3 regions of the Paenibacillus sp. ov031 genome follow, and region 3 is predicted to be linked to each of the others. Evidence: predicted binding sites of a transcription regulator. Region 3 holds the regulator's gene; each other region holds the start of a gene.

Region 1 (10,187 bases), 1.8 Mb from region 3:
TTCTTTCTTCAGTGCCTCTGCCTCTTTCTTCGCGTTCTCCACGATTTGCACGGCAGCTTGTTCCGCACTGGAGATTTTAGCCTCTGCAAGAGATTTGCGAATAAAATACCCTACTCCGAACCCAATAACGAGCGCGGCCACAACGAGAACGATCGTGATTACGATGTCCATACTGTTCACCTCCTCGTTGGTTCCTCCAAGGCACTCCTTGGGTCAATTTGTTGTTTTCAAGCCTTACATATTTTTGGGAATAACGAATACTCACGGCGATCCCCCGCCGATTTTCATTTCAAGTGTACATGTCTCCACGCACTATCCGCCGTCTCCGACGAACCCATAATCATGAATGGTATAAATCTTAAAAAACAGAAACCGCTTTTTTGGAAGGAAAAAGGGTTGTCCATTTCTTACAGACTCATGTCCATTTTAGTATTTGACGAAAGAAATTGTCAAGAGAATGCAGTATAGTGAGTCCAGTCTGCTAATCCCATAACAACGCTTCGTCTTCTTCGGGGTCTTGAGCCTCGTCTTCTTCAATTAAACAATTCACGACCCGACGCACCATATCCATGGAAAAACCTCGTCGCATCAAGAAGGGAAGCGTTTTACGTTTCTTCTCCTGGATGTCTCCTTTGACCTGATTCCATTTTTTGCGTCCGGCGGTTAGAGCCGTCTCAAATTCCGCATCTGTACTTACACCTTCCAGCGCTTCAGCAATCAGATCATTGGCAATGCCCTTCTGACGCAGCTCTTGCCTTATCCACAGTTTTCCCTTCCGCTGGCCCTCCATACGCTGACGAGTCCATTCCTTCGCAAACAGTTCGTCATCGACCAAATTCTCCCGCTCAAGCCGATCCAGGGCCTCTTCAATCAACGGTGCAGCAAACTCTTTCTGACGAAGCTTCTGACTTAATTCGTGGCGTGTCCGAGGTTTATGCTCCAGATATCGCAAAGACTGCACATACGTCCGCTGTCGCTCGTCAGCTACGATGATATCTTCCAAGTCTTTTTTCAGAAACGTATTTCCCCGGGTCATCCGATATTTAATCATTACATCTTCAAGCACCGTAATTGAATATAAACCAAAGGTAATTCGGTAACGAGCTTCCCTGCTCTTCGTTCGTTCAACTCGTGTAATGGTAAGTTCTTCGTTATCCGGGAATTGGGAGATTCCCTCCAGCTCGGCTTCTTCATATAAATCATCTTCATGTTGATCCATTTCGGTCTCCCCTTCCATGTCATTTTGTGTGTCTGAACTGCACGGCCTAACTGACAAGTACATAGCAAAATAAAAGACTTCCTCGAATACATCTCCGACGGAGATAACACAGCTACACTGAATACGTTTAGCGTAACTTCACAGAGACATCAGACGCTAATACAAAAGGCCGGAAACAATATCCGGCCTCTCCCTAATAGTAAACGTGCCAACAGCCTCTGCCCATTCGGACAGAGGCTGTTGGACAGCGCGAGCGCACACACCATACCCCAAGCTAGATCGAGCAAGCTCAATCAGACAAGCTTTGGGAGTTCAGAGGGCAAGGCCCTCTAGGGCCCTTCCTACAAGGGAGGGTTACTCGTTAATTTCAAATAGTTCTTGTTCTTCTGCTGCTTCTTTTTGTTGCTCTTCGCTAGTTGGCGCAGGAACTGCAGTAGTCAAGTTACTGGCTACACGAATTTTTTGTTCAATGATTTCAGCAATATCTTTATGCTCTTTCATGAACTGCTTCGCGTTCTCACGGCCTTGTCCTAAACGCTCGCCTTCGTATGAGTACCATGCACCACTTTTATTGACGATGTCCAGCTCAGTACCAATGTCAATGATACTGCCTTCTCTCGAAATACCCTCACCGTACATGATATCCACTTCCGCTTGTTTAAACGGAGGTGCTACTTTGTTTTTCACCACTTTAATACGCGTACGGTTACCAATCATGTCATTTCCTGATTTGATACTCTCAATACGGCGTACATCCAGACGTACCGTGGAATAAAATTTCAGGGCACGACCACCAGGTGTTGTTTCTGGGTTACCAAACATAACCCCGACTTTTTCACGAAGTTGGTTGATAAAGATCGCGATCGTTTTGGATTTACTGATTGCACCAGACAGTTTACGCAGTGCCTGAGACATCAGACGCGCTTGCAAACCGACATGGGAATCACCCATTTCGCCTTCGATTTCTGCTTTCGGTACCAATGCAGCCACAGAGTCAATAACGACAATGTCCACAGCACCACTACGTACAAGAGCTTCTGCAATTTCAAGCCCTTGCTCACCCGTATCTGGCTGAGACAGAAGCAATTCGTCAATGTTAACACCCAGTTTGCTGGCGTATTGTGGGTCAAGAGCATGCTCGGCATCGATAAATGCAGCTTGTCCACCCACTCTTTGTACTTCAGCGATAGCATGCAATGCTACGGTTGTTTTACCAGAAGATTCAGGTCCATATATTTCAACAATACGGCCTTTAGGCAAGCCGCCTGTTCCTAATGCAATATCCAAAGCCAAGGAACCGCTGGGTATAATTTCCACATTCATGTGAGTCGACTCACCCAGTTTCATGATGGATCCTTTACCAAATTGCTTCTCTATTTGACGGAGCGCCATATCAAGCGCGGCACGACGGTCTGACAATAAGCTCACACCCTTTACTGTTTATAAGATAATGATACCTTGTTTTAACACGTTTGCCAAGCTTTTTTTCGAACATACATTCGTTTTTTTTGTAAAGGCCGAGGCGCCTCTTCCTCAAGGAAACTTTCCATTAAACAGAAAAAAGAACCGTAAACAAGGCTGTAAAGCCTGATTTTACGGTTCTTCCGTCTTCCTTTATTATACTTGCTTGCCTTGGCAAATGCAATCCGAGCTCTTAACTAGTCCATCTCCACAAGCTTGCGCCACAAACGGTAAAGAATCGCTTTCGCTGAACGAATCCGAACCGTCTCCCGATTGCCATTAATGCGCAGTTCATGAATTTCTGTCTCTTTACCACGCTCTGCCAGAGCGATGAAGACAAGACCTGGCGGTTTGCGTTCGGAATAACCAGGTCCCGCTACACCTGTCACTGACAGACCGAAGTCGGCATCCCCAATCATTCGAATCTGCTCTGCCAGCACTTTGGCCACTTCCGGACTCACTGCGCCCGGTGCATCTTCACCTTCCAGATAGGAATGCGGCACATGGAGCAGCTTCTCTTTAATTTCATTGGAGTAACATACAATTCCGCCCTTAAGCATCGACGCACTGCCAGGAACTGATGTCAGACTTTGCATGACGAGCCCTCCTGTGCAGCTCTCAGCCGCGCTAAGAGTCAGACCCATATCAGACATCATCGTTACAATTGTGTACTCTATAGGCACATCCTCGTTCGCGTAGAGATGCTCTGGCAATCGTTCCCGAATCTGAACTTCCATTGCATCCAGCTTCAGCTTTGCCTCATTCTCACTTGGAGCCTTTGTAGATACACGTACCGTAACTTCTCCCTCACTTGCATAAGGAGCAATGGTAGGATCTGTCTGTGTATCAATCAGATCAAGGAGTCGGTCTTCCAATGCCGATTCGCCAATTCCTGCAAACTTCAGCATTTTCGAGTAGATCGGCATTTCTTCTGTCAGTACATGCTGGAACAACCAAGGCTTAACTTCCTGTTCAAACATAGGAATTAGCTCTTTCGGTGGTCCAGGCATCACTACATAATGCTTGCCATTGTCAGAAATCGCATTTCCTGCGGCAAGGCCTGTTTCGTTCGCCAGCGGTGTCCCGCCTTCTATAACGATTGCCTGACGACGATTGTTTTCGGTCATGTCTACATTACGATCTCGGAAGAAGCTCTCGATTTTGTCCATGGCCATTCGATCTATATGCAGCTTGCGGTTCAAGACCGCCGCGATCGCATCCTTGGTCAGGTCATCCTGTGTAGGACCGATGCCCCCAGAAAATAAAATGACGTCTGCACGACCCTGAGCGATGCGAATAGCGTCACTAAGTCGATTTAGATTATCACCAACCACCGTTTGGAAATATACATCAATCCCGATTGCAGCCAATTCACGGGATAGATATCGAGCATTGGTATTCACAATTTGTCCAAGCAACAATTCTGTGCCAACTGCAATGATTTCTGCCTTCATTCAGCATCCTCCTGTACACGTGGTGAGTGATCAAAGGGCAATAGGATAATTTCCTATTGCCCTTCGTACAAATGATTTCTTCATACTTACCCATTTAACCTCAAACGTTACGCTTTCGATAAATGAAGCAAATTTTTGTTTTTGATAAAGTAATCAATGCCTGACCAAATCGTAATAATCGCTGCAGCCCAAACGGCAATAACGTCCATGTGAATACCCGTGAATGAGAACGGGAAATTATTCAACAACAGCAGTACAATCGCCACAATTTGCACGACGGTTTTCAGTTTGCCCCAGGCACTTGCCGCAACAACCGAACCATCCAATAACGCAATCTGACGCAAGCCGGTAACCGCAAACTCACGACTAATAATGACCACAGCAATCCAGGAATCCAACTTGCCCATTTCCACAAGAGAAATTAGCACCGCAGTAACCAACAACTTGTCAGCCAGCGGATCAAGCAATTTCCCCAGGTTGGTGACCATATTATTTTTCCGCGCCAGATAGCCGTCAATTCCATCCGTGCTTGCTGCAATGATAAAAATGACAGCAGCAATCAACTGATTATACGGGAGCGATAAGCTTCCCAATTGCAACGGCTCTGGATAGAACGGAAAATCTACGAGCAGGAACACCATCAAAAAAGGGATTAAGCAAATTCGTGCAAGCGTAATCCGGTTGGGTAAATTCACAAGACGCCCTCCCTCTTATCCTCCATTACTCCAAACATTCATCTTAATCCCGTATTCATCATCCGGAACATGAAATTTACAGTTTCACTGTCAATCAGCACTAAAAGTGCTCTCACTATGTAAAAACGCAAAAAATAAAGTCAACCGTTCAAACGCAAAACCGTTTTAAACGTTCCGGTGACTTTCAGAAGATGTACTGCTTTTCACAAAGTCAGCAAACGATGATGACTGGGCTTTGATGCTTATCTGCCAGCAATGCACACTTAGTATAATATACGCCAATTGCAGTGTCAAAAAACACGTCTAGCTACAAAAAGGAGATATTATTTGAAATTTGTATATTGCAGGTCCAGAGGCAAATTGGCACCGTTCAATAACTGCATAACTGCCTGCAAATCATTCTTACTTTTACCTGTTACCCGGAGCTGATCTCCCTGAATCTGACTCTTCACTTTCATCTTGGAGTCACGAATCAGAATATTAATTTTTTTAGCGATATCCTGATCAATCCCCTGCTTGAAATTCAAACGCTGGCGGACTGTACCTGAAGAAGCTGGTTCTACTTTTGCATAATCAATGTTTTTTAAAGGTAAACCCCGCTTAGCCATCTTGGATTGCAGTACATCGATAACAGCCTTGAGTTTGGTCTCATCATCAGATACGATCGTTAACGCATCCTTATCCAGTTTCAGACTGCTCTTGCTGCCCTTGAAGTCATAACGCGTGCCAATTTCTTTTTCCGTTTGTGTAACGGCATTTGTCAATTCCTGCAAGTCCATTTTGGACACGATATCAAATGAATTTTCTGAACTCAAACCAGTCACCCTTTCAGTTAATCATATGTTCTGTAACATTATAGAGGATACGCCAAGCAAAAGTCTAATTTTATGAGGTTTTTCAAAATAAAAAAGCATTTTTGGCTGCCACTTGAGGTGGTTGCCAAAAATGCTTACCGTGCGGCTGCCATTCTAATAACGGCTGCGATTAGGCTGTCTGAACATGTCAAGCACACCCAGAAGTACATGTGCAAGTCCAAAACCCAAAATACCGTAACCCCAAGCAGTTGGGGTCAAGTAATAACCCAGGAGGCTGACAATGATCCCCAAACCTGTTACGATCCAGCTGACTGTCACAGCCATCCACCTCACTTCACCAAAAGTTGACTGCAAGTTAAGACAAGGTTAGTGTCTCCCGCAGAAACTTTGGTTATTCGCCGTTAGTGCCGGTGCTTCCTTCGGTAGTGCTTCCTGTTTCATTCGTCGTAGTGCCTTCAGTACCTGCGGAGGACGTATCCTCACCAAGTCTTAACCGAATGCGGTTTGTCGCTTTCCCGTCTGTCACAACCTGCCCTGCAACCTCAATTGTGGTCGCTGCAGCGTAACCGGACTTAATGTACATTCCTGCACTGTCCAATTCAAAAGTATAACTGTCTCCTTCAGCGGTGTTGCCGTACTCTAACTTTTCTCCACTAGAGTTCTCGCCCTTGTATACTTCCAGCCAACTATGCCCCGTTGCTTTAATTGTAACGGTCACAGGCTGCCCTGCACTGCCGTTTACTTTGAAGTTCGTAATATTGCCTGATTTTCCGTCTTCAGCAACAGATACAGAAGCTGGCGGATTATCCGTTGGGTTCTCTTCATTTTCACCCGTCGTTTGCCCATCCGTCTGTCCGTCAGTCTGCCCCTCTGCTGTTCCGCCACCGTTACCGCCTGCTTCGCCTTCATTCGTTTCTCCGCTACCTGATTCATTCGCTGGAGGATTAGAAGCTTGGCCATTATCTGTAGGCTCATCCGGTTTATCTTGAGGTTGCTGCTGGCTGTCTGTGATCTTCGTCTGATCCAGCCCTTGTGTATCCGAATCATCCCTGTTCATCACTACATACACGTACAACAACACAAGAATTAATACCGGAAAAGTCCACATCAGCGCAACAGACATCCAGCGGTTACTGCGCTCTACCGGGCGGCTTGAACGCTTTTGAATAACCGGCTCCATGGTTGCTTCCGTTTCTTCTGCAGGTACATCTTTCTTATGTCCCTCCAGCAGCTCATCAGGATTTAGTCCCACCGTTTCCGCATAGGTTTTGATAAATGCACGCACATAGAAGCTACCAGGCAGCACTTTGTAGTCTCCTGCCTCTATTGCCTCCAAATACCTCTTGCGAATTTTAGTCATTTCCTGTACATCGTCAAGACTCATCCCTTTTTGCAGCCGGGCCTCTCTTAACTGCTGACCCAGTTCAGACATGCCATCTCCTCCTTATGTTTATCTCTATGGTTGTTGCTTATCTATTTCATGATCCCGTACGGAGCGTTACAGTTCGTCGGTGTAGCTGGCCGTAAACGTATCATAAATAATTTCTTCATTCGGATTGTTGCGCAGTTCAATAATAATGTCAAAATCATTAAAATCATATTCAGACTCCTGCACAAAAATATCCGGATGTTCAATAACTTTGGTGCTTGGCATCGTCATGATGTCCTGTAACAGATTATAATGCCGTTCGCTTGAACGAATCGTACTGACAATTCCGTCAATGATAAACACATTGTTTGGATTCAATTCGTCCTCGGACATCTGGCTTCTTATGGTCTGACGAAGAAGTGTGGAGGAAACAAACGTCCAGCGCTTCATCGCACATACGCTGCCCGCAATAATGGATTCCGTTTTGCCTACACGCGGCATTCCACGCAAACCAATGACTTGATTGCCTTCCCTCTTAAATACTTCACCCAAAAAGTCCACAAGTAACCCAAGTTCGTCCCGCGTAAAACGAAATGTTTTGCGATCATCCGAATCACGATCAATATAACGACCATGACGCACAGCCAGAATATCTACCAGTTTCGGTTGACGCAAAGCAGACACAGTTATGCTGTTCACTTTGCCAAGCATTTCACCCAGCAGACGGATTTTCTCGTCATCGTCCGATTCCAGCAGCATCCCCCGGGTTTTGCCTTCAACACCGTTGATGGTCAATATATTTACTTCAAGCATCCCCAGCATAGAGGCAATATCCCCTAAAAGGCCAGGTCTGTTCTTATGTATTTTATACTCCATATACCATTGTTTAGATTCCATTTAAACACCCCGTAAAGCATTATTCCACATTATTCGACAGTAACAGAACGCGTCCATTGGACGACAATCTGAGATATCTTCTAAAAATGGGTCACGTTAATGATATATAAAAAGAAAATGAATTACAAGAACAGGTCTGTAATCAATGTGTAATCATTAGAGAAAAGCCCCCTTGCGGGAGCTCTCCATCTGTAATCTTATGCGTTTTGTTTGGCCAATTTGACCATCAGGCACGCAATCGTACGACGTTCATCCTCGTCGCCGACTTCCCATAGTTCTTTCAATGCCCGGTTGGAAGGGTTCGCCGGATCTACTTTCTCATCCAGGAAGTCACCGATTTCATACGCAAGTTTGTTGATGGTTTCTTCATTCATTCCCATCTTCTCTGCTTGCTGTACGCGGTCACCCAAAAACTTCTTCCAAGTGTCAAAACTCGTGAGCACCGTTTTTTCTGTTGACATGATAAATCCTCCTTTGCTTGACGCATGAGATTTAAAATCAACAGTTGTAATATGTGCTTCCCGGACATTTTATATACGAGCATTTTTGAATTAATCGAAGATTATCTACAAATCATTAATTTCCATCAAGGCAATACCACGAAGTTAAAACAAAATTGAATTCGCGCACCCATATATTACGTGAGCCAGCCACCATTTGGACTTATAATCTGCCCATTAATATATCCGGACTCGGGAAGTGCAAGGAAGTAGACCAGTGAGGAGATTTCATCTGGCTGGGCGAGTCTTCCTGCCGGAATTTCCTCTTCCAGCATTTTTAGTTCATCCTGATCCAGATGGTTCAACATGGATGTTTGAACCGCGCCTGGAGCTACAGCATTCACCGTTACGCCAGATGGAGCCAACTCTTTGGCGAGAGCTTTGGTGAATGCATTTACACCACCTTTGGTTGTAGAATACAACACCTCACATGAGGCACCCGACAGTCCCCAGATAGACGAAACGTTAATGATTCGACCGTATCTTTGGGAGATCATGTGAGGCATCATTTCCTGTGTACACAAGAACGTGCCTTTCAGGTTGATCGCCATCACTTCATCCCAGATTTCTTCCGTAACATCGGCCAGCATTCCATAATGAGATATCCCTGCATTGTTCACCAGAATATCCGGCATCAGCCCATGTGATTCCAGCTTCTCACGCATACGTTCAATTTGCTCCCGACTGCGAAGATCAGCAGACACCGTCATGACTTTACCACTGCCTTGTTCCATGCACCTTCTCGCAGCTTCATTAGCTGCTTCATGCGATTTCATATAGTGAATCACTACATTCATGCCCACCTTGGCAAAACGCTCTGCGATGGCCGCTCCAATGCCTCCGCTCGCGCCCGTTACAAGTACCGTCATTTCTCCAATTGGCTTCAATTGTCCTGTTCCCCTCTCCATATTAAGGACTCACGACAAGCGATATCGCCAGTTGATCCCAACGAATATGCTCTTTCAATCTGCGGTTTACCTCTTCCAGTGTAAGCGATTCATACAACGGGAGCATGTTGAAAAAATCACCACCACGGAATTGCTGCCGCGTGAATTCATTTGCAATGTTTTCTGGTGAATTGAGCATACGCAAATATCCACCTATTTTCTTTTTGCGTGCGCGCTCAAAATCGGTTGCATCAAAGCCTTTTTCCACAATAGCATCGACTTCTTCACGGATACGCGCAAGCAGTTGATCAGGGTCTTTGGTGTCCCCGCCAATAGCAGAAAAAGCGTATTGCGGCGAACTGTTATATTCATGTCCAAAGCTGTCCGAAATCAGGTCTTCATCATACAATTTTTGAAATAGCGAGGTACTGGAACCAAATAACAGATCCATCATTAGTTTGGTTGTCATATCCCGGCGCAGCAGGTCTTCTCCAGTTAGTCCCACATCGGTTTCCTTAAAGCCAAACAAACATTTGGGCAGAGAAACGGCCAACTTGGATTCACGTCTGGCTTCCCCCACTTTCTCAGGTTCCGGTTCAAATATCCGCTCGATTTTTCCTTGAGGTTTATAATTTTTCTTTGCCTGGTTCGAACGAACCATATCAATCACTTCCTGCGGGTCTACTCCACCCACGACAAACAGAAGCATGTTGCTTGGATGATAAAAAGAGTTGTAACACGTGTACAACGTTTCTTTGGTTATGGTGCCAATGGATTCAACGGTTCCGGCGATATCAATATGCACGGGATGTTTCTGATACATCGCCTCGATCAGGCCAAAATAAACGCGCCAATCTGGATTATCCGCATACATATTAATTTCCTGTGCG
Region 2 (10,187 bases), on a different contig from region 3:
CCGTCCGATCTGCAGTCCGACCAGCTCGGTGGTCAGGCACGTTCCGATGTTGGTTCCAAGAATAATGCCAAGTGTGCGTCCGTAGGTAATTAATCTGGCGTTCGCCAGTCCAATAGTGAGTACGGTGACGGCGGTACTGCTTTGCAGCAGGGCAGTAGCGCCTGCGCTAAAAGCCATGCCTTTCCAGGGAGCAGAGGTAGCTCGGCCCAGCCATCCAGCCAGCATGGGCCCGGCCATCCGCTGTAAGGCTGTTTCCATCAGCTTCATCCCACCAAAAAAGATAAGAAGCCCATATAACAGGGGCAGCACAACATCTCTGAACATGAGTTAACATCATTCCTTCCGTGCATATCCTTATTCTCATCCTATGAGTAAATAAGGACAACCATGACAGGCTAACGGAATTCTGGAGTCAACAGCATTTGAAAGACCTATAAGTTTCCTTAACGGTCACCCAAATTACCACCACAATTCAAAAGATACGGAGACTCTGCAAACGTAGCGAAAGGGATGGAATTGGAACTGTAGAAGCTAAGCGTGCGCCTTTATCCCCGGATTTTCCCTTTCGAGAAGGGAATCAGAAAAATCTGGGGATAACAGCGATCGAAGTCCAATCCATCACCGCAGCGGTCACCTTTGCACCAAGCCTATCTTTTCAACTAACTATGAAAGAAGTGGATCTATCTTGCCATCAGTTACACTGGAACGCAGCCGCAAAAAGCGGCTTGAACATGCACATCCATGGATATATAACAATGAAATCGCCTCTGTTGAAGGAAAACCCGAGCCGGGAGATCTGGTCAACGTATTGAATCATCAAGGTCGCTATCTTGCGACGGGATACTATAATCCTGCATCTCAAATCACAGTTAGAGTCGTGGCCTATCAACCTTTGGAGTTTGAACAGATGGATACCGCGTTTTTTGCAGCGCGTTTCCGCGATTGCTTGCGCCACCGGGAGCGTTTTATCCAGGATGGAGAGGCATACCGTCTCGTTTATGGGGAAGCTGATTTCCTGCCAGGACTGATTGTTGACCGTTTTGGCAGCATCCTTGTAGTTCAATTGCTCACATTGGGTATGGACCGTTGCCGCGAAGCAATTGTACAAGCTCTAATTGAAGTAATGCAGCCGGAAGGCATCTATGAACGCAGTGATGTATCCATTCGTGAACTGGAAGGTTTGGAGCAGACGAAGGGACCATTGTACGGGGAGTGCCCGCGTCATGTCACGGTAACGGAGAATGGATTGCTCATTAAGGTGGATATCGTAGATGGCCAGAAGACAGGGTACTTCTTTGACCAGCGAGAGAATCGTGCAGCCATCGAACCACTTATGAAGGGTTGGGGTTACAAGAGTGGCATTACGCTCCAACAGATCGAGCAGGATGGTACGCAGCAGTTGCTTCCTGTGAATAAAAGTGGCAAGGTTGTGACGTTCCCTTATTGGGATGGGGCTACTGTGCTGGAATGTTTCTCCCACACAGGCAGCTTCACATTGAACGCCTGCAAATATGGAGCCAAAAAAGTAACATGTCTTGATATCTCAGAGCATGCGATTGAAAGTGCACGTACCAACGTAGAGCTGAACGGTTTCACTGACCGGGTTGAATTTGTCGTTGCGGATGCATTCCAATACTTGCGTGAGCAGGTGAAAGGCCTCGATGAGCGTAACGTACGTGCACGTGCTGGCGAACAGAAAGTGGATACGTCCAAGGCGCTTGCAGCCAGTGGTAAAACATTTGATGTGGTCATCCTCGATCCGCCAGCCTTTGCCAAAACGAAATCAGCAGTCAAAGGCGCATGCCGTGGATATAAGGATATCAATCTGCAAGGAATGAAGCTGGTGAATGAGGGCGGGTATCTGGTAACGGCAAGCTGTTCATATCACATGCGTCCGGATCTCTTCCTGGAAACCATTGCGGATGCAGCCGAAGATGCAGGCAAAGTACTGCGTCTGATCGACTGGAAAGCAGCCGGTAAGGATCACCCGCAAATTCTGGGCGTAGACGAAGGTCATTACCTGAAATTTGCCATCTTCGAAGTGCGCAGCAAAAAGAATTAATCGAGCGATTTCCATTTAAGTCGAACATACATTTACGCAAAGAGTCCACAGTTTTCATAAGCTGCGGGCTTTTTGCTATGCTCGTGCATATGATCTCTGGAATTGCCGGATAGTGGCAAACGTATGTTCCGAACCAAGTCAGATATGTTATACTGGGAATTAAAATCTGTTCGTGATGGTTTGGAGGATTAAACATGTCCGTACGCTTTGTTATTGGCCGGGCAGGCAGCGGCAAGAGTACGCTGATTACCCGGGAAATCACATCCCTGCTACAAAAGGAACCGCAAGGTAAACCACTGATTCTGCTGGTCCCGGAACAGAGTTCGTTTCGAACCGAACAGTCACTGGTTTCTTCAGGTGCTATAAAAGGTACCATGCGTGCTGAAGTGCTTGGTTTTCGCCGATTGGCCTATCGGGTAATGCAGGAGGCAGGTGGTTCTGCACGTATTCCCATTGGAGCTGAAGGTAAAAAAATGCTGCTCTACAAAGTGCTCCAGCGTCGTAAGGAAGAATTGAAGCTGTTTGCAGCATCAGGCAGTCAGCTGGGATTTATCGGAGACTTGAATGATCTATACAGTGAGTTTAAACGTTATGAACTTGACCCCACTTCACTGGAAGAAGGACTTTCCGCATGGAATACTTCCTCTTCTGCACCGATTCTGGGAGACAAGCTGCATGACTTGCTTCTTATATACCGTGATTATGAACAGGAATTAACCCAACTATATATCGATGATGAAGACACGTTGACTGAACTAACAGAGCGGTTGCCGGAGAGCACGCTGCTGCAAGATGCACAGATCTGGATCGATGGATTTCAGGGATTTACCCCGCAGGAAATGAGTGTCATTGGAAGATTGATGCTGCAAGCTTCTTCCGTCACAATTGCATTGACGTTGGATCGTGCTTACGACCACGGCGCACTTCCAGGAGAACTGGAGCTGTTCCATCCCACAGCGAGTGCATATGCACGTCTCAAAGGCATGGCTGAGGATCTGGGTGTTCTTAATGAGACAACCGTGCTTCAACTGGAAGTTTTGCCAAGATATGAAGGCAGTCCTGGACTGGCGCATTTGGAGGCTGGCTTTGATCGTAGAGTCCGCTGGAAGAGTGAGGGGCGTGATGCGGGTGTCCGACTTTACGCCGCTGAGAACCGCCGGGCTGAGATGGAAGGAGCACTTCGTGAGATGCGTCGTCTGGCGCAAGATGAAGGTGCGCGTTATCGAGATATGGCAGTGCTCGTTCGTCAGTTGGATACATATGCCGACATTGCTGAGCCTCTATTCAGGGATTATGGCGTGCCTGTCTTTCTGGATCGGAGAAGAAATGAACTACATCATCCATTATCGGAATTTATTCGTTCAGCACTCGATATCGTTCGCCGTCGCTGGCGTTATGAGGATGTATTTCGCTGTGTGAAAACGGATCTGCTGCTCCCACGTGGCGGTTCCATTACACGTGAAGATATGGACCAGCTCGAAAATTATATATTAGCTTGCGGAATTCACGGATACCGCTGGACAGATGGCAAGCCATGGAAGTATGTACCCAGCCTGTCCCTGGAAGACAACGATCAGGATGTCCGCAGCCGGGGCCGGGAACAAATGCTGTCCTTAATGGAAAAATGCCGTACGGTGATTGTTGATCCACTGGGTGCTTTTGAGAAACGAATGAGCAAGGCAAAGACAGCTAAAGACCAATGTGCGGCGCTTTACAGATTACTGGAAGATGCCGAGATTCCTTGGAAGCTGGATCAGATGTCTGCAGAAGCCAAGGCTCAGGGTGATCCGGAACGTTCGAGAGAGCATCGTCAAATGTGGGGTGCCGTCCTTGATCTATTAGATCAGATGGTTGATATGATGGGGGCCGAACGGCTGGATATCGATTTATTTGCCGGGCTAATGGAGACCGGATTAACCGAACTGAAGCTGGGACTTGTTCCTCCAGCGCTTGATCAAGTGTTGATTGGATCGATGGATCGTACACGTCTTCAGGGTATCAAGTACGTATTTATTCTGGGTGCAGTAGAGGGTGAACTGCCTGCTGTCCCTCAAGATGATGGTGTATTAACTGAGCAGGAACGGCTGCTGTTGACGGAGAGAGGTTTGGGGCTTGGGCCAGGAGCAACAAGACAAATGTTGGATGAACGCTTTCTGATATATACAGCCCTGACAGCGGCGAGCAATCAGTTATGGCTGAGTTATCCCGTTGCAGATGATGAAGGGAAAACATTGCTACCCTCAGAAATTGTACGACATGTACGGAAGATGTTCGGTCTGCATGAGCAGCCATTACTTGCCCAGCCGCCGGTTACAAATGCTGAAGAGGTGCACTGGTCTTATGTTATTCATCCTGGTCAGAGCCTCTCTTATCTCATCGGACAGTTGCGCAGATGGCGCCGTGGAGAAGATATTTTTGAAATGTGGTGGGCGATCTATAACTGGCATGTCTCTCGGGAGACAAGCAGACCTCAGCTGAAACAATTGCTTGGATCGGTCTTTTATCGCAATCGGGCGTTACCTCTGCGTACGGCTACCAGCCGTAGATTATATGGTACAGAGGTAAGGACCAGTGTCTCCAGAATGGAGCGTTTTGTGGCGTGTGCGTTCTCCCATTTTGCATCCCATGGGCTGCGACTGAAAGAGCGCCAGTTGTACCGCTTGCAAGCCCCTGATATAGGACAATTGTTCCATGCTGCCTTGAGTCAGCTTGCCATGCGTTTGCGTGAGCAGAATCGCAGTTGGGGCAGTCTGTCTCCGGATGAATGTCGGAAGGAAGCGGAGCACACCGTGGAGCAGATTGCACCACAGTTGCAGGGAGAGATTTTGCTTAGCACGAAACGGTATGGTTATATCTTCCGCAAGCTGAAGGATATCGTTAGCCGGGCGTCGGTTATTCTGGGTGAACAGTCCAGACGAGGAAGCTTTGAACCGATTGGGTTGGAGCTTGATTTTGGGCCAGGTAAACCCCTGCCACCGCTTCGTTTTGAATTGGAAAATGGCTGTGTGATGGAGATTGTGGGGCGGATCGACCGCGTGGATGTGGCCGAAGGAGAGAACGGCCTGCTGCTGCGGGTTATTGATTACAAATCGAGCCAGACCGACCTCAAACTCCATGAAGTGTATTATGGCCTGTCATTACAGATGCTCACGTACTTGGAGGTGCTGCTTAGTGCTGCCGAGGAGTGGCTTGGAGAATCGGCGATGCCTGGAGGAACACTCTATTTCCATGTGCATAATCCGTTGCTTCAATCCGCGAACGGCATGACTTCTGAGCAGGCAGGACAAGAACTGCTGAAACGGTTCAAAATGAAAGGCTTGCTGCTCGCGGATCGGGATGCGATCGCTCAAATGGACAATACCCTGGACAAAGGCTACTCAGCTATTATTCCAGTTGCGCTTAAGGCGGATGGCAGCTTTTATAGTAGCGCTGCTGTAGCTACGCCGGAGCAATGGGATACATTGCTTGCTTCAGTTCGCAGCAATATACGTGAGATTGGCACCCGGATTACGGACGGGGATGTCGCGATTGAACCTTACCGTATCCAGCAGGAGGTTGCATGCACCTTCTGTCCGTACAAGCCAGTCTGTCAATTTGATGAAAATATCGAAGGTAATGAATATAATCTGTTGTCCAAACCGGGCAAACAGCAAATCTGGGACATGCTGTCTCATGGCAAAGGAGGGGAAACATCATGACGAATATGCCAAAACCGGAGGGAAGCTTCTGGAGTGATGACCAATGGAGTGCCATCTCACAGAGTGGAGAAGACATTCTGGTTGCTGCTGCAGCGGGTTCCGGGAAGACGGCTGTATTGGTTGAACGGATTATTCGCAAGATTGCAGACCCTTCCCGTGGATTCAGCGTAGATCGTTTGCTGGTTGCGACATTTACGAAAGCTGCTGCTGCTGAGATGAAGCAGCGGATTCGGGAAGCACTGGAACGTGCACTTGAAGAGCAACCTGCCGAAGAACATCTGCGCAAACAACTGTCATTGCTCGGGCGAGCATCGATTACGACACTGCATTCATTCTGTATGGAAGTCATTCGTCGTTATTATCAGCAAATACCGCTAAACCCGGCTTTCCGGATTCTGAATGAAAATGAAGCCGAAATTATGCGGCAGGAATTGTTGGAGCAGTTGTTTGAGGAAAAGTATGGGGAAGAAGACGAAGGCAGTACATTCCGCGAATTGGTGGATTGGTTCAGTGGGGAACGAAACGATGATGCCATGCATCGACTTGTGCAGCGTTTGTATGATTTCTCACGCAGTCATTCTTGGCCGGATCATTGGCTTGCAGAGATGGCATCTGCTTTTCAGGTGGAAAGTGTCGAGGCACTTGGACATTCAGCATGGGTTCAGAGTATTTTGCGTGATGCAGCTCTTGCCCTAAGTGGTGCTGCTGGTCTGCTGCGTCAAGGGATCAGCATATCGATGCAGCCGGAAGGTCCGAAACCTTATGCAGATACATTGAAAGAAGATTTAGCAATGGTCGAAGAGCTTCTGTCAGCTGTTGAGGTCATGCCATGGGAAAGATTGCCTGAAGTGTTTCAGCCAGCAGCTTTTGGCAAGCTGAAGCCTTGCAAAAAGGACCAGACAGACCCGGGGTTACAAGAACAGGTCAAGGAACTTCGTGAGGCTGCGAAAAAAGCCGTGACGGACCTGAAAGGGTCATTGTTTGGAAGAAGTGCGTTTTCTTTCTGGCAGGAGCTGGAGCAGGCGGCACCACTAATGCAGGAGCTATCCAAGCTCGTCAGTGCATTTGGAGAGCGATACCGACAGGCCAAGCAGGAGCGCGGTCAGGTCGATTTTAGTGACCTGGAGCATTACTGTCTTCATATTTTGCGCCATGAAGATTCAACCCCTGAGCTGTCCATGCCTTCGGATGCAGCAATGGAATACCGGGCACGTTTCGATGAAGTTCTGCTGGATGAATATCAGGATACCAATACAGTGCAGGAAGATATCGTCCGACTGATTTCCAGAGAAAATCCAGGAAACCGATTCATGGTTGGTGATGTAAAACAGAGTATTTACCGTTTTCGTCTGGCTGAACCCGGTCTGTTCCTGAACAAGTACCGTCAATACGCAGCGAATTCGGATATGGATATGGAAATGGACGGAGAGAGAGAATCACTGCATGCAGGAAGACGTATTGATCTTGCACGTAACTTCCGTAGTCGTGCAGAAGTAGTCCATTCGGTCAACATGTTATTCAAGCAGCTCATGAATGAAGGGGTAGCCGAGATTGCCTATGATGAACGAGCTCAGCTCGCTTATGGGGCTACTTTCCCGGCAGAGACGCTTGGAGATGAGGCATACACACCTGAACTCATATTGATCGATCGTCAAGGCGGAGGACCTGATCTGACGGAAAGCACGGATGAGAATGGGGATGCGTTACCTTCTGCTGAGCTGGAGAGTGCCGAGCTTGAAACCGCTCAGCTGGAGGCTCGGGCCATGGCTCGCCGTATTCGTGAAATGGTCGGAGATACGGATAAACCAGCCCTCAACGTTTATGATAAAGCCCTCAAATCCATGCGACCTGCGCGTTATGGAGACATTGTTATTTTGCTGCGTTCTGCCCTGATGTGGGCTCCACTTATGATTGAGGAATTCAGACAGCAGGGTATTCCTGCCGGAGGGGAGCAAAGCAAAGGGTATTTTCAGGCGACGGAAGTGGAAGTGATGTTGTCCTTGCTGCAGATTGTGGATAATCCAAGGCAGGATATACCGCTTGCTTCCGTGCTTCGTTCGCCGATTGTCGGACTAGATGAAGAGGAACTGGCTCAGATTCGCCTTGGGGACAAGCGACAGTCTTTCTATGATGCTGTTATATCAGCTACAGGAGCATTCTCAAGTTCGTTGAATGTTTTCGGGCAGCATGGTGAGAAAGCTTCGAATCCGGATTCATCTGCAATCCAGCTGCAATGGCCCGAAGTCTGGTCAGAAATGGAACAGGGGCAGCGGGAGTCGGCAGTATCCGCCGAAGCAGACGTTATCGAACGTATATATGAAACCTCTGTACATGCAGGTAAAGATGAGATTATGGATGCTGGTATAGATGCAAGTATGGGTGGACGTATAAGCGACGATGCGGATAGGGACAACGGTACTAGCACAGAGTTGCAACAAAAGTTAATTCGCTTTATGCGTCAGTTGGAACATTGGCGACTTGAAGCCAGACAAGGCAGCTTGAGTGAACTCATTTGGCGCATGTACCGGGAAACGGGTTATCTGGACTGGGTTGGCGGCCTACCGGGAGGCATGCAGCGTCAAAGTAATTTGAAGGCTCTGTATGATCGCGCGCGGCAATATGAGGAGGCAACGGCCAATCGCGGATTGTTTCGCTTCCTGACCTATGTATCCAGACTACGTGAGAACGGGGGAGATCTTGGCACCGTAGCAAGCGGTTCTGGTGAGCAGGACAATGCGGTACGCATCATGACGATTCACCGGAGTAAGGGCTTGGAATTCCCTATTGTTTTTGTCGGGGGTATATCCAAGATGTTCAATCAGCAGGATCTGAACTCGCCGTTTCTGATGCATAAGGAGCTGGGGTTTGGCCCGAGGTTTGTAGATCGTGAGAATCGGGTTGCCTATCCAACCTTGGCGAATCTGGCGATTCGTCGTCGTGCCCAGTTTGAGCTGCTTGCCGAAGAGATGCGGGTGCTATATGTGGCTCTAACCCGTCCAAAAGAGAAAATGATTTTGGTCGGTACGGTAAAAGATGTTGTTAAAAAGGCAGTGGGCTGGTCTCAGATTAAGGACAGTCCGGAACGGGTATTGCCTGACTATCTGCTTGCAGCCGGACGGAGTTATCTGGACTGGATCGGTCCATCCCTGATGAGACATCCAGACGCAGCTTTGCTGCGTGAACTTGCGGGAGGCACTGATTCATATGCTGCCTGTCTTGTGGATGATGAATCACGCTGGGGCATTTCCGTCATTTTTGCTGATCAAGTATCCCGGGAAATATTTGTGGATCAGACGCTTGGTGAAGAAGAGGGCATGACAGAAGTGCGGAAACATCGAATTGCTGCCCTAAAAGCCGTTCAGCCTGTGGAGCTGTTTCCTTCCTCCACTGAAGAAGAGATGGTCGAGGATACTCAAGATGCAACACTACGAGACATCAGTGAGGAAGATGTATTTACAATAGGTGAGCAAGAGGGTGTACAGCTGCTTCGTGAAGTTGATAAACGGCTTTCATGGGCGTATCCTCATCAAGCAGCAACGCAAGTAGCTGCCAGTACATCGGTTACCGAACTAAAAACATTGCTAGCCATGCAAGACCATCAGTCTTTACAGATGATGGAGGAAGTTGAAGAACAATCTGAGGCTTCTGTGGATTATGAGGGCCGTGAAGTGAAGGATGGAGGCTCGTCCTTTAAATTGCATCTACGTCGTCCCAAATTCATGGAGGAGAAACAATTGACTGGAGCCGAGCGGGGAACGGTGTATCATACGTTGATGCAGCATCTTCCTGTAGATGGTTCACCCGTTGATTCGCAAATCGTTGAGCAGACACTTTTGCGGTTAGTTGAGCTCCAGATTTTGCTCCCCCACCAGGCAGAGGTTATTGAGTCTGATCAACTGGCCGAATTCTTCAATACAGAACCTGGGACAGAATTGTTGCGTGCGGAGTGGGTGAAACGGGAGATTCCATTTATTTATGGACTTCCGGCACATCATTCTCCTGCCGAATGGCTTCATAGTTTGTCACCAGATGCAGGGATGCAAACGTTGGAAGAAGACGGTAAGATGCAGGCATCACTAGAAAATGAGACGGTGCTAGTACAGGGGATTATTGACTGCCTGTATGAGGTGGATGGCGAGCTTGTTTTGCTAGATTACAAGACAGACCGGGTGTTGGAGCATCGCGGTGGACTGGACAAACTGACGGAAAACTATCGCTTTCAGCTGGAGCTGTATGGCCGGGCTATTGAAGATATTCTGGGTCGGAAAGTCGACCGGAAGTGGCTGTACTTTTTTGATGGCGGACATGCTGTGAAACTATAAAGTGAAATTTTAAAACGGCCAGATGGAATTTGTATCATCGGATTTTGCATGAGAGAGGGGTTGAACGGACGATGCGTATTTTGCACACAGGGGACTGGCATCTGG
Region 3 (10,187 bases):
TAAGTCAGCACCGGCTTCCAGATATTCCTCATGAATACGCTGGATTAGCTCTGGACGTGTAAGTACAAGCATTTCATTACAACCATCCAGGTCTTCTCCGCCAAAATCTGCGCCTGTGAGATCTACTTGTTGAATCATGGTCCCCATTGCACCGTCGAGGATCAATATTCGTTGTTTTAATGCATCATGTAGGCTAAGCTTATCCAATATCGTCACCTCCGCAAAACGTTAAATCTTAGTTTAACAGAAACTAACTTAATGTGAAAGATCGGGTTTGATCAGTCCCCTGGCGGTTTTTATGAAGGTAGAATGAATTTGTGAATCGACAAAAATAGCGGAATCCGATATAATAGCGATTAAACCAAGTGGAAAAGAGGGAAAGAACATGGCTGAAATTGTAATCCGAAATACGAACGAACGTATCACTGGAGACGAAAATGTTCGAAATTTCTTAAACAAATATGAAGTACTATTTGAAAAATGGGACGCGTCCAAATTAAAAACTGATCTGCAAAACAACTTTGGACTCACCGATGAACAAAAAGAAGAAGTACTAAACACATTTGACTATGAAATCAGAGACTTGGCTGCACGTCGCGGGTACCAAATCTGGGATGTAATCACGCTGTCTGAACAAACACCAGATATTGAAGAGAAGCTTGCTAAATTTGAAGAGATTCATACTCATGCTGAAGATGAAATCCGCGCAATTGTAGCCGGCAAAGGAATCTTTGTCATCAAAGCTACAGATGATGTAGGTTACTTTAATGTAGAATTGTCTCCTGGAGACGTTATCTCGGTACCTGAGAACACCCCACACTTCTTCACTTTGATGGAGAACAAACAAATCATTGCCGTGCGTCTATTTATTGAAAAAGATGGCTGGATCGCAGATCCTTACCCAGATCCAACGTTTATCAAACAAGCCTAATAAGCAAATTCTATTATTTGCTCAACAAACCCCTGTTCAATTCGAACAGGGGTTTCTGCATATTCAGATAGTATACAACATTAGATGTTCTATATAAAATAATGTGGATATTTTGCCTTCATCTTCTCTTGTTCAACAACAACTAGTCTGAGATGAGCTTCCATAACCTCAACAGCTCGCTCGGTTTCACGTTCCGTGATAAGTCGGTATATTTCTTTATGTTGTGAAATAATAACCTCTGCATCGGAATCTTCAGACAAGCGTAATAAACGAAGGCGATTAAAGGGAATATTGAGCTGCTGTAGCATTTTCCAACTTCTCATTTTTCCTGTGCCTTGAAACAATATCTGATGAAACTCTTCATCCAGTTCAAAAAGCCGATAGAAATTATTTTTCCCTATACATACTTCCTGCATGGCAATATTGGTTTCAAGTCTGAATCTGAATTCTTCCGGAAAAGAAGCACAAGCCAGAGTGACAATTTCCTTCTCCATCTTCTCTCTCATAAACCGGCCTTCTTCAACATGCTCCAGATTAATATGGGAGACAATAGTTCCACTCTGTGGAATGATATCCAGTAATTCTTCCTCGGCAAGCTTCATGAAAGCTTCACGTACTGGCGTTCTGCTTACTTGCAACTCATCCGCAATTTCCTTCTCGGAAATCTTGGTACCAGGCTCAAGTTCAAGGTGCAGAATTCGTTCCTTTATCAGATTGTATGAATAAGCCCGGGTCGAACCTCTAATCTTTTGATTAAGTGACATTCCTTAACCTCTTCCTCTCAGCCATATTCATCCATCTTAGCACAATTTGCCGTTCCACTTAAATTCCCTAAATGAAACGGCAATGGGCAAATTTCAGTTTACATCTATTGTTGCTTGTTTTCTTTGTACTTCTTATATGTGTCATTGGAAAGCTGCATATACTGAGGCAAGCCTTGGCTCTCCAGCTCTTTTACAAATGCATCAAACTCAGAAAGTTTGCGTTCTCCCAAAATGAATTTAAGCGTATTTTGATCCGAGAAATCCTTAAGCGGTGTGCTAAGCAGTGTCACCTGTTCACGATCGATATCCGAGTAAGGAATTGGAGGCTCCGCAGGAACCACTTCTTTGATATCTTTCATGTCTTGCTGGAATTTCAGTTCTTCCTCACTAAACATGGAGTGCAACAAATCTGTGGTTCCTCCATAGGCAAACACACCACCGGAGAATCCATAGTCGATGCGCAAGTCCTTTGTGCCTTTTGGATTCAATCCGTTATAGTTCACATCTTCGGCCAACTTACGAACGCCATCCTGTTTGGTGAAGGTTTCGCCTTCTACACCCCATTTGGCAAATTCTTGACCTTCATCACTATAGTATAACCAGTCAATAAATTGCATGGTTGCTTTGAAATTCTCGTTGTCTTTAATTTTCCCGGAAATCATGACACCGTTTTCAAGTCTGGAGCCGGACATCAATTGACCTTTTGGACCACCAGGAACTGTAATTTTGGCGATGGAGAAATTTCCTTCTCCCAACGTTTTGTTCATGTCATTTCGATGAAGCACTACCGTTTGCGAGTTACCATTAATAATGAAGGATTTTCCAGAAACAAACTTTTGAATAGCCTGGTCATCGTCCTGGGTGAAGCTTTCTTTATCCAGCAGCCCCTCCGATACAAGCTTGTTAAAGTAAGTTAACATTTCCTTGTATTCCGGCGTAGTCGAAGTGTATACAAATTCATCCTGATCTTCTTTATACGTTAAACCATTGCCAAATCCCCACCCAGCTTTCGTTCCAAAACTGGTAGCAGCAATATTCAAGGTACTATTAAATTGGAAACGATCTGAGAACGGAACGGAATCTGGATAGATTTCTTTTAGCTTTTTGGCGGCATCATACAATTCGTCCCATGTCTTTGGAATGGCAATGTTATTTTTCTCAAAAATATCAGTTCTCACAATAAGGGTATAGTCCGGCCAAACCTCTTCATGTAAACCTGGGAGTACATAATATTTCCCATCTTCTTGTCGAAGACCCTCAAGTTCATCCTGAAGTCCCCATTTCTCAACCTTATCTTTGAAATTTGGCATCAAATCAACATAGTCACTCACTGGCAAAATCGCACCAGAGGATACAAAAGCAGATTCTTCACCCGGATAGGTTTTCGGAATAACCAGAGGGGCATCTCCAGAGCTGATCAGAAGGGATCTTTTCTGGGGATAGTCACTCATCGGAACGATGGTAGGCTCCAGCGTGACTCCGGTTTTTTCCGTGATTTTTTGGAACAGGAGCCAATCCTTTTTGTACGGGTATGCTGGCTGATCGCTGTACAGAATAGATAGATTAAATGGTTCAGCGGCTTTGAAGGTCTCTCCTACACCATAGGATTCCATGGCCCCCTTGGATTCTGGTTCAACTTTCTCTCCACCAGCACCGCTGCTACATGCTGCCAGAACGACACTCATCATTGTTGCCAATACCATCTTGCCTACAAGCTTACGTGGTCTATGTTTCATTCAATTCTCCCCCTGCATGTGGTTTAGATTGGCCTTACAATCAAGATGTTGAACTATATCGGGTTAGGATTACTGTTTAACAGATCCCAACATGATACCGGTTACAAAGTATCTTTGAACAAATGGATAAATCGTTAAAATAGGCAAAATGGTGAGTACCATCGTGACCGATTTGATATTTGCAGAAATTTGAGTCAAATTATCCGCTGAAGCACCAGCCGAAGCACCTCCCGTTGCACCTGCAATCATGTTGCGCAAGTAGATCGTAACGGGAAACAGTTCCTTTTTGTCGAGATACAGGAAGGCAGGAAACCAGGAGTTCCAGTGTCCCACAGCGTAAAACAGAACCATCGTTGCCATGACAGCTTTACTCAACGGTAGAATGATCCGTAACAAAATGCCATACGTATTCAAACCGTCAATGGCTGCCGCTTCCTCAAGCTCCTCAGGCATGTTTTCGAAAAATGATTTCATAATTAACATGTTATAAATGCTGATTGCCCCAGGCACAACCAGTGCCCACATCGTGTTATTGAAGCCCAGAGAGTTAATCAGGACATAGTTAGGAATCAAGCCGCCACTGAAAAACATCGTGAACACAGCGAACATCGTCAAAAATTTTCGTCCCATCAATCTTTTCTTGGATAGGGCATAAGCGAAGATGGTCGTCATGAACATGGAAATCAAAGTACCTACAACGGTATATATAATTGTGTTTTTATAGTTGGTCCAGAACATGCTGTCGCGAGAGATGGTCTTGTAGGTTTCTACATTAAATCCTCTTGGGATAATGCTTACCTTGCCTGAATTGATATAAGCCTCGCTACTGAAAGATTGGGCCACGACATTCAGAAACGGATAGAGCGTGATGAATACCACAAGCAGCAAAAAGATAGCATTGAAAACTTTAAATACTTTGTATGATTTTGATTCCAGCATATTGCTCCTCCTTTACCACAAGCTTCGTTGTGTCAGTCTGCGTGAAATGGCATTAACCGAGAATACCAGGATCAGTCCAATAATGGATTCGAACAAACCAATGGCGGTAGCATAGCTGAAATTGCTCGACTGCAAACCTACCCGGTACAGATAAGTAGAAATCACGTCAGATGTCTCGTAGATCAGCGGATTGTAAAGGAGCAAGATTTTCTCAAATCCAACCGCAAGGAAATTACCCATGTTCAAAATCAGCAATGTAACGATCGTTGGCAAAATGCCCGGTATGGTTATATGGAGGGTTTGCTTCCAACGGTTCGCACCATCGATCCGCGCAGCCTCATACAAAGAATCATCAATTGTTGTCAATGCAGCTAAATATAGAATGGCTCCCCACCCCATACCTTGCCAAACCTCAGAGGTGATATAGATTGTTCTGAACCATTCTGCACGTTGCATGAAAGGAATGCTGTCTCCAGTAAAGAATGATACCATTCCGTTAATAGAGCCATTAACAGCCGTTAATTGCAGAATCATTCCGGCAACGATAACGATGGACAAGAAGTGCGGAAGATACGATGCGGTCTGCACAAACTTTTTGAAACGTTTGCTTTTCACCTCATTCAGCAGCAATGCAAAAATGATCGGAACTGGGAAGGTGAAAAGTAACGCAAGTCCACCGAGCATAAGTGTGTTCCCAAATACTTTCCAAAAGGTTGGGTCTTGAATGAACATCTGGAAATACCTGAATCCAACCCACGTCTCTCCAAAAATACTGCCTCCTGGTACAAATCGTCTAAATGCGATTACGTTACCGAGCATGGGCCCATATTTGAAAATAATAAGATAGATAATTGGAAGAATTAACAGTGAGTACAGCTGCCAATCTTTGCGAAGCAGAGCTGTAATAGTTCTCAACCTGCTTTCTTTACGTAAAGATGTCATCGTTAGCGTGGTTTTAGTGGTTTCCGACTCCATATGTTATTTCACTCCGATCCTAAGCTTGATAAAATAAAAGCGTTTTCGATCAATTCTTATCATCTCTTCTTTTTGTAGAAGACAAGTAATCAGATGAACTTCACCCCCACCAGTAGAATAAAACAAATAATGTAAGCGATATCAATTATGGAGATCACTAGAGACACATATTGGTTAAGATGCTTATCCTCATTTTCTTACTAACCACTTCATGTTGTATTTCCAGAACTAAATGGTTACTTCGATTATGTAAAGCGCTTACAAACAATGTGAAAATTATAGCGAATAACTCCCGCTTCCACTTCATTCAAGTAAGTCAACAGATATTCGCTACATTCATTCGCATACTAGTCATACTAGTATGTTAGTTATATTCTAAATCAGCAGTTCTATAATTTCAATAACTTTTAATAAAAAATTTCATCTTTTGTTATTACGGTATAGTTCAAGCTGTCCCAACACAAAAAAACATTGTTAGGTTTTATGGATAAAATACATCTCATAAAACCTAACAATGTTTGAGTAGTACACTAAAAATACGATTTATGATGCACTCATTGAGAATTCAGCAATGATTCGTTCCAATTCGGATAAATGCTTGATTTGATGGTCAGGCACATACGATTCGGTATTCTCTTTATTCTCACGGTTAATCCAAACAGATTGAATACCTGCAGACAATGCTCCACGAATATCAGTCGTAAGCTTATCTCCAACCATCATACTCTCCTCAGGTTGCACTCCCAGCTTACTCAATGCGTGCTCGAAGATCGAAGGATCAGGTTTGCCTTTACCGAACGAACCCGAGATAATAATTTCGTCAAAAAAAGGAGCCAATTCAGGAACGCCATCAAGTTTCTCTTGTTGTAAAGCAGGACAGCCGTTGGTTAAAAGCAAAAGCTTGAACTTCCCTTGTAGATGACTCAACGTTTCCATCGTTTCTTCATAGACATGGGGTCTTGACCTCCGCTCCGCCCCAAATTGTAAGGCGAGTTGTTCCGCCAGATCTTCACGATCAACCCCCAGCTTTAACAAGCCACGACGCCATGACTCTTTACGATATGCGGGTGCGAGCTGCTCCAACTGGCGAAACTCCGGCTGATCCCCACCCGTGAAGTTAGCCCAAAGACCTTCAAACGGGTTAATCCCAATCATTTTGGTAAACGAAAAAGTTTCATAAGACTCATACAGATTACGTGCCTCATTACGAACAGCTTCTTCAAGGTCTTCGGGTTTAACGCCCGTCTCTTGCGCTGCGATCAAGCAAGTCTCATGAAAGGCCTCTCGAACACTGCGCTCATCCCACAGTAAAGTATCATCTAGGTCGAACAAAATCGCTTTTAACGCCATTTCGGTCATCTTCCCCTTTATGCAAAATTACTTTTTCTCGTATGTTTCCACGGTGATCTGATGTGCTTTGGCGAATTTCAGAAGACGTTCAGTAATTGCATCAGTATCATAACGATTCAGTAGTTTGGTAAATACCCATCTCTTACCTCGTGCATTATGCTCAATCACAACCGTACCTGGCTCAATTCTGAATTTCACGATATCGTCGACTCCAATTGAACGCTCACGGTTCCCTTTTGTCGTCAAAATCCGGTTACTTCCTATTTTGACATAAGGACGACGGAGCATGAAGATGACTGCCAAAAATACATACAGCAACAAGGTCACCCAGTCCCAAGTGGTCATCGGAGCTTTGACAAGAAATGTACTCATAAAGAGGTACAGGAATGCTAGTCCGATCAGAAAAATAGGAAACAGAAGACTGCGTCCTTTAAATACGTCCTCACCTGGTGTGCCAGAAACCGGTTTACCGCTTTTTTTACGTTGCTGATTCAACTGCTTAGAATTTTTTCGAACCGTTCTCTCGAACGAACGCGACATGAGAATCCCCCTTAGATGTTCTTTGTATCGGCTTACATAACTGCAAACCAACATTTCCCCCTATAATTTGCAACCTCTAGATAACAGGAAAAAACCTAAATATCATAATGATATCATTAGGTTTCCTTAATGTTTGAGTTTGCCTTGGTGGCCTTGATCGTTCTCATCATCTACAATTTCAATCGTATCCAGTTGTTGTCTGAAATTGCTTCGAATGTTATTCAAATAGATTTCTCTAAGTTTGGCACGTTCAGCGAGCTCTTCCTCTGTCAATCCAGTGGATTTTTGCTTACGGGCCAATTCATTAATACGTGCTACCAGACTATCTATATCCAAGCTTGTCCCCTCCAAAAATACAAAGTCATATTAACTTTGACATGTTAAGGGCAGCTTGTCAAGCTGACACGCATTAGCGCGTGTGGATATGCAGCTTTAATCTGTGAATTGAGGCAGTATTAAGACTTGCCCCACCTGTATTGAAGTTGAATGAAGTTGATTCACTTTCTTGATTGCTTCTATATATACACGTGTATCCATTGTTTCAGGTTTGTGATCCAATGATATACTCCATAGTGTATCTCCTTGTGAAACTGCCATCTTCCCTCCAGGCAATAAATCGTTCTCATTGCCAGCGAACACAGTGAGTACTGTACTGCATCCAACCAGTATAATTAAGCTTACGATTATTAATTTCAAGACCCAAGTTGGGACATTACCTTTTGCAAAAACCTTCTTAAAATTCCTTATGTTAGTTTCAACCACTTCTGAACGCACCGGTTCGTAAATGCTTTGATAAGTAGAATATCTCATTAAATATCGACCTCCAAACGTTTGTTCCTATCCGTTGAAATTAATATAACACGAACACATGTTTTGTACAATGACTTTTTAGAACAATTGTTCGCTTTTTTTTATCGATACTACATTCTATTATCTTTCTTCTATTGTATTGGAATTGTCATTTGCAGTATTTGATTAGACCAAAAGAAAATTTTCATCTTAATTTGCAAAAAAACATTGATTTTATGGCATTTTATTTAGAACTTATGTTTGTACGAACGGAGGTTCTATGTTATAATTTTCCCAAACGTTACTAAAATGGGGTTGATACGGTATGTCGAAGATATCCAGCAGGCAACAGGCTATTCTGGAGTTTATACGCAATGAAGTCCGGTTGAAGGGGTATCCTCCTTCCGTACGCGAAATTGGTGAAGCCGTTGGGTTGGCTTCCAGCTCTACAGTACATGGACATCTGGATCGTTTGGAGAAGAAAGGTCTGATTAGACGTGACCCAACCAAACCAAGAGCCATTGAACTTCTCAGCCAGGAAGAGTCAGAGCATTCACATCAGTTTGCTCACAGCGTTGCTCGCATTCCTGTCGTGGGTAAAGTTACTGCAGGGGTTCCGATCACAGCAACAGAAAATATCGAAGATTACTTCCCTCTTCCTACGCATTATGTAGGCGAACAGAAAGTATTTATGCTTTCGGTCGTGGGAGACAGTATGGTTGAAGCAGGCATTGTTAACGGAGACTATGTTATCGTACGTCAGCAGCAAACTGCAGATAACGGCGATATCGTAGTAGCCATGACTGAAGACGATGAAGCAACGGTAAAAACGTTCTACAAAGAGAAAGATCATATTCGTCTTCAACCGGAAAATTCGACTTTTGAACCGTTGCGTTTGAAACACGTTAGCATCCTGGGCAAAGTCATTGGCCTTTTCCGTGATATTCATTAATATGTATTGAAGTTGTACAGAAGTCTCACAATAAGATACATAAAGAGGTTGTCCCGTTCAACGGGACAACCTCTTTTTTTTATACAACTTATATTGTTCTACGTTAGTAGATTATTCGCTGCGTTTAAGAATGCTTTTATGATGAGAGAACACATCAAAACTCTGTTGACCATGGTAGGAACCCATTCCACTTTCTCCTACGCCGCCAAACGGAAGATAATGTGATGTCATATGAGACAATGTATCATTAATGCAACCACCACCAAAAGATACTTGATTCAGAACCTGATTCTGCAGATCCTCATCCTGAGTGAAGAGATATAATGCCAGTGGTTTTGGACGGCGAACAATCTCATCTAGCATGGGATTGAGGTCGGTATACTTAAATACAGGAAGAACTGGACCAAAGATCTCTTCTCGCATCACTGGGGATTTCCAATCCACTTCGCCCAGCACTGTTGGTTCAATGAGCAGCTGATCACGTTCAGAACGTCCACCGATCATTGCTTTGCCATCTTGGAGTAACACCGATAAACGATCAAAGTTACGTGCGTTGACAATGTGCGGGAAATCAGCATTTCTCATCACATCGTCTCCAAATTTATCCTGAATTTCTGCACCGATCAATTCCAATAATTTGTCATGTACTTCCTCGTGCACAAGCAAATAGTCTGGAGCGACACAGGTTTGCCCAGCATTCAGGAATTTACCGCGCACAATGCGCTGAGCTGCCAGCTTCAAATCTGCATCCTGGTGGACAATGACCGGACTCTTACCACCTAGTTCTAACGTAACTGGAGTCAAATGCTCAGCAGCTGCCTTCATAACAATGCGGCCAACACCTGTACTGCCTGTAAAGAAAATATAATCAAACTTTTCTTTCAACAATGCCGTACTCGTCTCGACTTCCCCTTCCATAACTGCCAGGTACTCACTAGGAAATATCTCATGAATCAAATCATAAGTCAGACGTGACACGGCTGGGGTTAATTCAGACGGCTTAATAATGGCACAGTTACCCGCAGCAATGGCTCCAATTAGAGGGCCGAAAGCCAGTTGGAACGGATAGTTCCATGGTGCAATAATAAGAGCAACTCCATAAGGTTCAGGATAAATTAAGCTTGTTCCATCAGGTATAGCAGAATTTGTAGGCACAGGTTTTGGTGTAGCCCATTCCTCCAAATGTTCCAATGCAAAATCTAGTTCACCCA

Evidence for each region. Region 3 encodes LexA, which represses DNA repair genes until DNA is damaged. Its sites were predicted from a motif close to CGAACATATGTTCG; they were not measured.
Region 1: recA (recombinase RecA) is a predicted target of LexA. The motif match lies at 2,708-2,721, and genes of this name have one in related genera.
Region 2: addB (helicase-exonuclease AddAB subunit AddB) is a predicted target of LexA. The motif match lies at 2,179-2,192, and genes of this name have one in related genera.

The regions. Positions count from the first base shown of each region.
Region 1 is NZ_FRDO01000001.1:406,632-416,818, reverse strand. It holds gene rny (ribonuclease Y) at 1-171, opposite strand, end outside; gene BUA17_RS01830 (regulatory protein RecX) at 482-1,219, opposite strand; gene recA (recombinase RecA) at 1,574-2,638, opposite strand; gene BUA17_RS01820 (competence/damage-inducible protein A) at 2,878-4,134, opposite strand; gene pgsA (CDP-diacylglycerol--glycerol-3-phosphate 3-phosphatidyltransferase) at 4,242-4,829, opposite strand; gene BUA17_RS01810 (YajQ family cyclic di-GMP-binding protein) at 5,153-5,644, opposite strand; gene BUA17_RS31055 (hypothetical protein) at 5,798-5,968, opposite strand; gene BUA17_RS01805 (helix-turn-helix domain-containing protein) at 6,036-7,076, opposite strand; gene BUA17_RS01800 (DUF3388 domain-containing protein) at 7,143-7,910, opposite strand; gene BUA17_RS01795 (DUF3243 domain-containing protein) at 8,108-8,371, opposite strand; gene BUA17_RS01790 (elongation factor P 5-aminopentanone reductase) at 8,548-9,318, opposite strand; gene BUA17_RS01785 (EF-P 5-aminopentanol modification-associated protein YfmH) at 9,320-10,187, opposite strand, start outside.
Region 2 is NZ_FRDO01000004.1:133,131-143,317, reverse strand. It holds gene BUA17_RS18140 (Na/Pi cotransporter family protein) at 1-324, opposite strand, end outside; gene BUA17_RS18135 (class I SAM-dependent rRNA methyltransferase) at 686-2,062, shown strand; gene addB (helicase-exonuclease AddAB subunit AddB) at 2,257-5,760, shown strand; gene addA (helicase-exonuclease AddAB subunit AddA) at 5,757-10,082, shown strand; gene BUA17_RS18120 (exonuclease SbcCD subunit D) at 10,154-10,187, shown strand, end outside.
Region 3 is NZ_FRDO01000001.1:2,156,763-2,166,949, forward strand. It holds gene metH (methionine synthase) at 1-207, opposite strand, end outside; gene BUA17_RS09150 (cupin domain-containing protein) at 386-931, shown strand; gene BUA17_RS09155 (GntR family transcriptional regulator) at 1,021-1,695, opposite strand; gene BUA17_RS09160 (ABC transporter substrate-binding protein) at 1,800-3,431, opposite strand; gene BUA17_RS09165 (carbohydrate ABC transporter permease) at 3,501-4,370, opposite strand; gene BUA17_RS09170 (ABC transporter permease) at 4,383-5,345, opposite strand; gene BUA17_RS09175 (HAD family hydrolase) at 5,889-6,695, opposite strand; gene BUA17_RS09180 (hypothetical protein) at 6,723-7,235, opposite strand; gene BUA17_RS09185 (DUF896 domain-containing protein) at 7,362-7,571, opposite strand; gene BUA17_RS09190 (LysM peptidoglycan-binding domain-containing protein) at 7,668-8,045, opposite strand; gene lexA (transcriptional repressor LexA) at 8,350-8,976, shown strand; gene BUA17_RS09200 (aldehyde dehydrogenase) at 9,088-10,187, opposite strand, start outside.